4 regions of the Virgibacillus sp. JSM 102003 genome follow, and region 3 is predicted to be linked to each of the others. Evidence: riboswitches for the same ligand, from Rfam matches in the RefSeq annotation. Region 3 holds a riboswitch; each other region holds the start of a gene.
The links. Region 3 has a riboswitch for cyclic di-GMP ahead of sinI (DNA-binding anti-repressor SinI). Riboswitches for the same ligand answer to the same signal wherever they lie in the genome.
Positions count from the first base shown of each region.

Region 1: linked by a shared signal. The riboswitch ahead of ACE1TG_RS01985 (prepilin-type N-terminal cleavage/methylation domain-containing protein) and the one ahead of sinI (DNA-binding anti-repressor SinI) in region 3 are both predicted to bind cyclic di-GMP.
Region 2: linked by a shared signal. The riboswitch ahead of ACE1TG_RS13690 (Spo0E family sporulation regulatory protein-aspartic acid phosphatase) and the one ahead of sinI (DNA-binding anti-repressor SinI) in region 3 are both predicted to bind cyclic di-GMP.
Region 4: linked by a shared signal. The riboswitch ahead of ACE1TG_RS13870 (anti-repressor SinI family protein) and the one ahead of sinI (DNA-binding anti-repressor SinI) in region 3 are both predicted to bind cyclic di-GMP.

Region 1 covers NZ_JBHFQH010000001.1:387,238-389,438, reverse strand. Annotated here, with positions in the region: gene ACE1TG_RS01990 (type II secretion system F family protein) at 1-719, shown strand, start outside; cyclic di-GMP riboswitch class II at 767-851, shown strand; gene ACE1TG_RS01985 (prepilin-type N-terminal cleavage/methylation domain-containing protein) at 908-1,261, shown strand; gene ACE1TG_RS01980 (prepilin peptidase) at 1,373-2,128, shown strand; gene pilM (type IV pilus biogenesis protein PilM) at 2,165-2,201, shown strand, end outside.
Region 2 covers NZ_JBHFQH010000012.1:30,790-32,990, forward strand. Annotated here, with positions in the region: gene ACE1TG_RS13685 (lysophospholipid acyltransferase family protein) at 1-799, opposite strand, end outside; gene ACE1TG_RS13690 (Spo0E family sporulation regulatory protein-aspartic acid phosphatase) at 947-1,135, opposite strand; cyclic di-GMP riboswitch class I at 1,168-1,255, opposite strand; gene ACE1TG_RS13695 (hypothetical protein) at 1,439-2,191, shown strand.
Region 3 covers NZ_JBHFQH010000005.1:165,536-167,736, reverse strand. Annotated here, with positions in the region: gene ACE1TG_RS07520 (RNA polymerase sigma factor) at 1-511, opposite strand, end outside; gene ACE1TG_RS07515 (helix-turn-helix domain-containing protein) at 634-966, opposite strand; gene sinI (DNA-binding anti-repressor SinI) at 1,142-1,264, opposite strand; cyclic di-GMP riboswitch class I at 1,289-1,373, opposite strand.
Region 4 covers NZ_JBHFQH010000012.1:81,212-83,412, reverse strand. Annotated here, with positions in the region: gene ACE1TG_RS13880 (nuclear transport factor 2 family protein) at 1-198, opposite strand, end outside; gene ACE1TG_RS13875 (TetR/AcrR family transcriptional regulator) at 312-923, opposite strand; cyclic di-GMP riboswitch class I at 1,321-1,402, shown strand; gene ACE1TG_RS13870 (anti-repressor SinI family protein) at 1,426-1,608, shown strand; gene ACE1TG_RS13865 (TetR/AcrR family transcriptional regulator) at 1,790-2,201, opposite strand, start outside.

The DNA.
Region 1 (2,201 bases), on a different contig from region 3:
AAGTGGTTTCTGCATTACTTTATCCTGGTGTTGTAGGAGTTATCACACTATTATTAAGTATGTTCTTGCTCGTATTCATTGTTCCGCAATTTGTTGGAATGTTTAATTCCTTCGGTGAAGAGATTCCGGCTTACACTCAGTTTATTTTAAGTTTGAGTGATTGGGTTAGTGCTTTTTGGTGGGTACTTATTGCTGTAGCATTGTTAGGTATTGCAATTTATAAGTCTCTGTTGAAGAATGATAAGTTTTCTTACCGTGCCGATAAGCTAAAAATAAAGTTTCCTTTTATAGGTGTGCTTGCACATAAAGGTGTCTTGGTTCGTATGACACAAACGTTGAGTACTCTAGTAAATAGTTCCGTACCAATCTTACAATCAGTCGAAATTACCGAAAAAGTCGTTGGAAATCGTGTGATTCAAGATGTATTAAAGCAATCCAGGAAGTCGATGGAAGTTGGCGAATCGATCGCTAATCCAATGAAAGAACACTGGGCATTTCCGGCACTAGTTGTTCAGATGATTCAAATTGGTGAAAAGACGGGTACCTTAGATCATATGCTTTCAAAAGCTGCAGCATTTTACGAAGAAGAGGTAGAACAATTGTCGAATCGGATCAAAACACTAATCGAGCCACTTATGATTATTGTGCTGACAATAATCGTAGGCAGCATCATTACCGCAGTTGTTATTCCAATGTTTTCTTTGTTTGAAAATATTTAGCAAACAAGGTAGATATTTGTCTGAAAATATATTATAGTGAATATAGGAATATAGTAGGATGCGATGATAAATTACCTGTAGTTTGGGCACTTTGGTAGTTTGGAGTAAGTAGTGCAACCGGCCAGCTAAGTTTAATAGACTTTTTATCTTATATATTAAGAGAGGCGGGGATTTTTATGCTAGAACGCATGAAAAAGATGATAAAAAAAGAAAAAGGGTTTACCCTTGTTGAACTGTTGGCGGTTATTGCGATATTGGCGATTATTGTTGCTATAGCAGTACCGACGGTTGGGAATGTTATAGGTGAATCTGAGAAAAAGGCACATGATGCAAATATAGAATTGATTGAAAATGCAGCAAGGTTAGCGGATGTTAGTGGTGATTATGATACGGATGGAAGTATATCGGTATCACAACTAGAGGACAAAGGGTATCTAGATGAAGTTCCTACAGTTCCAGGAACAGAAACCGAATATTCTGGTAAAGTTACTAAAGATGGAAATGGGAATTTTGAATACGATGGAGATGAAAGTGTTGACTAAAAACAACATAATTTAAAATGATTTTAAATATAACCTACGCCTTGCACCAATACTTGCAGGGCGTATTCTTCAATATATATTCTTCTAGCTTTACAATAAGGAGCCACACGAATGGACATTTTACTAATACTATTTTTTTTCCTCTTAGGCCTAATCTTCGGCTCATTTTTCAATGTAGTTGGATTACGCCTGCCAGAAAATATCCCCTTCGCAAACGACCGGTCAATTTGCCCCCACTGTAACCATCAATTGTCATGGTATGAGAATATACCGATTATTTCATTTGCCATCCAAGGGGCTAAATGTAGACATTGCCGAAAAAAGATTTCGTTTATATACCCTATAATTGAATTGTCTACTGGTATTTTATTTGCATTGAGCTACTCATTAATAGGATTAAACCTAGAAATTATTACGGCGTTACTTCTAGTTTCGATGCTTATGATTATATTGGTATCCGACATCACATTTATGTTAATTCCAAACAGAGTGCTTCTTTTCTTTCTGCCACTATTCATCATCATTCGTATCGCACAGCCTTTGGATCCGTGGTGGTCATCCATTCTTGGTGGTATAATTGGAATCACACTCCTTGCATTAATAATAATTGTCAGTCGTGGTGGAATGGGCGCGGGAGATATGAAATTGTTCGGCATCTTAGGCATTATTTTGGGAATTGATAAGGTGCTATTGGCATTTTTTCTTTCGTGTATGATTGGTGCAATAATAGGAATGATGCTGCTCTTCTTTAAGGTAATTGACCGTAGGCAGCCCGTTCCATTTGGTCCATATATAGTTGCTGCAACCCTAATTACATATTTTTACGGTGAAAGATTAGTAAACTGGTATTTCAATTTATTTTTGTAAGCAGGTGATAGTTTGGGAATTTTCAATAATGGTAGAGTGAACATTGTAATTACAAATAGAGTTTTACGGTATT
Region 2 (2,201 bases), on a different contig from region 3:
CTTGCTCAAATGTCCCTAAGGATGTGTAACGAACGGTGTAATCACAGCTCTGACATTCAAACAGGTCATCATGCGAATGAAGCTGTCCAGGTTTTCTACAATGTGGACAAACAAACAACAGGCGTTCCAAGTAGTTTGCTAGATTTTTCCCCTGATATTCACCCGCAACCCCAGACTGCCATTCCATTTCATTATGGTAAAGCGCCTCGGTTAGTTTCTGGTTAATGACGTCAGGTGAATCGTTTGAGAACGCTCCCTGATCCCATTCTTTTTTATAGGAGATAGAAATTAAGCCTTTGCGATGATTAGCTGCCCACCTTGGATGAGTCAGATGCCCGCCGCGAATCGTTGCAATCACAACAGGGATGTCCAACAGCTTAACTAATTTAGCGGTTGAATAAATAAGCGGCTCCGTGTCACCGTCCCAATTTCGATTTCCTTCTGGGAAAATGCAGATAACACGATTATGCTTCTTAGCCTTCAGAACACCCCTTATCGTGCTCGTATCGTTTTTGAATTTCATCTTTGGAATGGCACCAAAATAGTTTAATATTCTTTTTAAGAAAGGATTTCGAAAAAGAGGGTCAGCAGCAATGAAAGAAATCGGTTCCTTTACATAACTATTCAGAATCAGTGGATCCCAGTTGTTTACGTGGTTGGATAAAATAATGTAAGGTGGTTTCATGTGAAGTGTGTCATTCTGTTCAATTACTATATTTGAACGTCTTCTGGTGAAGAAGCGGATAGGAGTGATTAGCATAGTTACTATCCATTTATTTGGTTTGTTTTCGATACTCATCGTTTCACATCCAACTATAAAATTGTAAAATTAGTACCCTACTATTTTACCATACAACTGGGTGTTTTCTTGCAAAAAAAGCTATACCCCACAAATGGTCGGAGTATAGAAAGGCAGTGTTAGTACCAGAAAAACATAAAAATAGGATTAATTGAGTTCATTTGTATAAATCGACAAAAGTTGATTTCGTTGGTTTAGCTTCACATCTAGTAGTTGACTAACTTGTACTAATGATGGATCTGTAAAATCACTTCCATTCGCTTTAACCTGATACATCAAAGATTTAAGCATTTTAATATCATCGTTAATAATCTTAAGAACATCTTCTGTATCCAAATCACATCCCCCTTTCAGGAATAAGGAGTGTATTCGAAAGCTGGCTGACATATTGGATAACCCAACTTAGCCCCTGTAGCTTTGCGTCATCATCTTTCAATGATTTTGCCATTATCGTACATGATGTGATGGTACTAACACTATAAAAGATATTGTTCACAATATACTATATATAGTGAATTAACGCAATATTCATGCAAAAATGGTGAAACATTTTTAACTTGCTTCATCTGGATTATTGTCCCGTCTTTTCATAATCCGCATAGGATAATACAATACTATGAATAAGGAAGTGAGCGTGCGATGGGATTATATATTAATAATAATGATCATCCAGACGTCTATATGAATGACAGCGATATTCTGGAGCCGAACCAGGGATACTTTCGCGTAGATTATTTCTCCGAGATGATAAAAGAACAGAAAGAACTGAATAAATCATTATCCAATTCCTTCCGTGACTTAAAATCGTTATACCATCACCAAAATAATACGCAAGCAGGCAGGTGGCAGGAAGTTGGCAAGCAGCTGGAAGCATTAAAAGAAAGTAACCTGCAGCATAAAAAATTCGAGAATCAGGCTGTCCAATGGCTGAAAACGTTAGACAGCAATAATGCGAAATTGCAGGATATCATAGAAAACGGCGGCCTAATAAATAAGGAGATTGCAGAACAAGTCAATCGCCTAAGCGAATCGAATCAGGCTATTGTAGATAAGCTAGGAAAATATGAAACTTCAAGCCAGTCACTCGCATCAAACATGAGTGAATTATATGATCTCAACAAGCAGATGTCAGAGCGGATTTCCACACAAGACGATAACCAGGACCAAGTTATCAACCGGCTGGAAAACCAGGAAGCCCTAATGGAGAAAACGTTAAGGCAAATTGATCAGTTTCGATCCATCCTTTTCGAACGAACTAACTATATAGCAGAAAGTATTGAAAACAGTTATAACCTTACTTCCACATATGTCTATAAGTTGATGACTGGATCAGAACAGCCATTGTCCCTTTTCATGAAAAAGCAAAGAGAAGAACAGAGGAAGTCTGATTAATTGAATGAAA
Region 3 (2,201 bases):
AATATTCTCCTTTCAGCAGCTGATCATAATATCGAAATTTTTTCCTTGCACGGAACAGCGTAGTTTTAACCTGGCTAACTGATAGATTCATAGCGGTCGCGACTTCCTGATATGTAAAACCTTGAATTTCACGTATGTAAAGAATGGTGCGCATTCGTTCAGGTAATCGGCTAAGAACTTCTTCAATATGTACCTGCTTCGTAAGGTTCTCTAACTGCTCTTCAGGGTTTCCGATATTGTTATTGTCGGCACGTTCCAATTGAATTCGTTCCACCATAAGCTGTTCAGACTTAGACTTTCTAGTCCAATCGATGAAAAGGTTACGAGCTACCTTAAAAAGCCACGCTTTTGCCTGTGCCATGTTTTTCACCTCTAACGAAATCATCGCCCGATAAAACGTCTCCTGCAATAGTTCTTCAGCAACCTGTTTATTTCGGCTCATCTGCAATAAATAGCGGTAAAGTGGAAGTTGATACGCCTCAAATAAATCTGTAAATATGGATCTTTTCAATCAACTCCCACCCCCTCTATATATTTAAACGATTGAACAATCCATTTGTTACATGAAATATTTATATTATTTTTTTAAGTGCAAAATAAAAAACCGCAAGCCATTAGCTTTACGGTCAGCACTTATTTATCCTGTTCTTTTCGCCACTTAGTAAATTCAAGGTATTCTTTAAATTGCTCTTTTGATACACCCGATTCCATAGCTTCCTGAACAATTTTCAACCACTCACCATCTAATTGTTCCTCTGTCTCTTTCCATTTATCTTCTAATATCAACTCATTCACTGGGACTCCCAGTACAGAACTAATTTTTTCAATAAACTGGATCGATGGGTTCGTTTGAAGGCTTCGTTCAATAGAGCTTAAATAGGATTTGGCTACACCAGCTTTATCTGCGAGTTCAGAAATCGACATCTTTTTTTCTTGACGTAGTTGCTTTATTTTTTCACCGATCAAGTAATACACCTTCTTTCAAAAAAAATTATAACATAAAAAGGTGTATGGTTCTATATAAAGCACAAGACTTTTTAAAATATTTATTTATTTTATTTAACTTATGCTTATAAAACATGACATTACACCAAGTCTAAATGGTGAAAGTCTTCGTTAGGCATATGTAGTAATAAAGGCTTTATTCTTTCTTATCTGCCAAAAACAACCTAACTTCTTCCAAAGTTAACCCGATGGTTTTTGCCTCTTTCATCAGTTCCAACCACTCATAATCTATTTCTTTGTTCTTTCTTGCATTAATCATTTCTATCGTCCCCCATTTAAATTCCCAGGCAGTCCGGCCGTCATAGCTATAAAGCTTTAGACCCGTGACTTTGCGCCCCCATTTTTCAATAAGTTTGCTATTTTCTGAGGAACCATCGTTTTATAAGACTACTATACTATATTTATGGGGGTTATTGGGTGTCTTCTTTTGTCAAAATCGAACTAGTTTTGTAATTTTCAAAAATTATTTTGACGATATAGGTCATTCGAACCATTTAGCACATTAAAAACCCTTCTAACAAAGACATACATTCGATATACGTATTACTTTATGGGCAAAAATATTGCGCAAGTTCTCATCTCTAAAAACCAGCCTGTATTCTCACATTTGTTACCTTTTACAAAGCAATGAATTTTATACGCATTCAGAACGCTTCTTCCGGGGGCTTCGGAACGTGCTGTTCCCATAGGAGTCTGCGTATTCTGCCTCCACTGATAGAGATTTCTGATTAGAGCCTAAAGTGTTCCCAAGGCTAAGAAGCAATATCACAATAAGCATTGATTAATTTACAGGATAAAGTGAGTAAAACCTAGCGAAGGAAATACACGTAGACTCCTGTGGGAGCTTGCGCCTAGATGAGACTACGCAGCGACGTAGGAGCAAGGAGGTTCATCAGCCGCCCTAGGTGCGCGGAGTGTATTTCCGGAGCGGTATAGGAACACTCAAACTTTTTAAAAAGTAGTTCGCAGTTAATATCAACTGCGTAGATAAAAGCAACAAATCTTACTACAAAATCATGAAACATTTGACTCCGCAAAAACGTCTACTAATGTGCTAGGTGATTTTTCTTCTTCTATTTACATACCTTAAGATGATGAGATTTGCCTATTGTGAAAGGGAACGCAAAGATGTACTCGAAACAAGTTATCTTGGCACGAACCTGTTCACTGCATCATTCAGTTCCACCAATTCTAAA
Region 4 (2,201 bases), on a different contig from region 3:
TATCTTGTTAGGGTTTTCAGTTGCATCCTCTTTCATTGCTTGTTTGAGTGATTCTACATCGCCTTGGAAAAAGGCATTATGATGGCTGAATTCCGGACTGACGTATCTTTGGTATGCTTCGTCTACATTCCCCGATGCTACAAGCTTTAGAAATGATACCGCCTGCTCTTTAAAAGAACTCTGCTTTTCCGTATTCATAACAATCATCCTTTCATTTTGGGAGCTCAACTAACATAACCCATATTGTTCGAGATAACCTTTTATTATGGTTCTTCCACTAATCCTTCATGACTGTCTGATAACAAAAATCGTTAATTTTTCAATATTTTTGCATATGCATTAACAACGATATCAACATCATCCAGATCATAAATATAATAATTTACTAAATATCCGTACGTGAGTGAAACAAGCTGCCATAACGCTTTCTTCTCATCGATATGTTCATCAATAAATCCTTGTTTCTTCAAAGCTTGCAGGAATAGTATTAAATCGTCTTCAAAGTTCTCATGAAGCTGCTTCATACGCTTTTTCACACCTGGTATGTCCTTGGCATTTTGATAAAAGTCAATAACCAGTAGAAGCCACCCGGTAAGTGGTTTCTCGTAAACGTTTTGCCACAACGAAAAAATAGACTCCTTTAACAACGATTCTAAGGATGTCTCTTGGGCATTATAGTGATAAGGGATTTCAGCCCAACTGCCTCGCCTTTTATCATGATCTTCCAATACATGAAGGAAAAACTCTTCTTTACTATTAAAATGAAAATAAAAGGCACCTCGCGTATAACCAGCCGCTCGAACAATATCACTAAGATTCGTCTTGGCAAAACCTTTATCCATCATCGGCACAATACCAAACTTGATCAGATTCTCATAGGTTTCTTCCCGACGAATTTGAAATTTAGTTTTTGTATTACTCATGCTTGATAGCCCCTTTCACTGACTCCCCCACTAAATAACATTAGACTTATTATACAATACTTAATATGGAAACGACACTGATTGTCGTTTATCTTCTAGTAGTAAATATGAAAAAAATCATTCATAGACGGTAAAAGAATGTCCTCAAATGGGGCTTCATAGATAGTTGACAAAATATTTGTAATCAACTAATATTAAATACATACATAATTGTATTTAATTTTACAGCTAAGGAAAAAGATGTCCCAAACCTTACATTAATAGATACGAAGATGGGACATTTCAACAGCAAGAAATGAATGACGTAAATCGCATCCACTTGGACATATCCCTCATATAGCCTATGGGACCATAGGGCGATATGGAAAGATATATAAAGACATGATACTAAAATCCGATGCAGTAAAGGCAAACCTTTTGAAAGGAAGGGACGCAAAGCTAGTGGTCTAAGGGTTACCTAGGATAGCACAGCTGCCTCATCTTGGTTGAGAGGGGAGGAATAATGGTTATTATGACTCACTACAAAAAAGGGGCTGAACAACAACTGGATCGTGATTGGGTAATACTTATCAAACAAGCGAAAGAATTAGGTATTACCGAGGAAGAAATCAGAGATTTTCTGCAGCATCAACGTACAAATATATTAGTTCCTAACCCGCATCTAAAAACGGCTCACCGTGGATAAATAATATCCACGGCCTTTTTTATGTTTACAGACAATCACGTGATTACAACTGTTTCATTTCTATATAGATTTCCATACAATAATTTTCTAAGAAGAAGCAAGGGGGACGGCGCCGCTTCCACGCCTCAAAAAGACCCGAGCTTCTTCTACATGAAATAATCATGCACCACACCAGATGACATTACATTCTTACATCCAAGGCCATTTTCAAATATTCAATGAACAGGCTAGACTGCTGTTCCAGCTGTACGTCCTTTTCCGCTAGGATTGCGTCGTCGAGGGCGAGACCATCGATGAACGTAATGATTGATCGCGAAAGCAGTTCACTGTCGAAACGATCACTAAATTCTCCAGATTCCTGCCCAGCTTTAATAACATCCGCATAAACACGAACACCTAAGTTATATCGCTTCCTGCCATATTCTCGTCTTCGCTCATCATTTCTTCCAGTAATGAAGAATTCCAGTTTACTTGGCGCGAGTGGATCCATTTCGGCATCAGGCTTGCCGTCTTCCCCAAACAGCAGCTGCATGAGAAGCTTCCAATGCGATTCAGTCTTTCTCAACAATTCCGCTGTGTTCTCGGCTTCATTA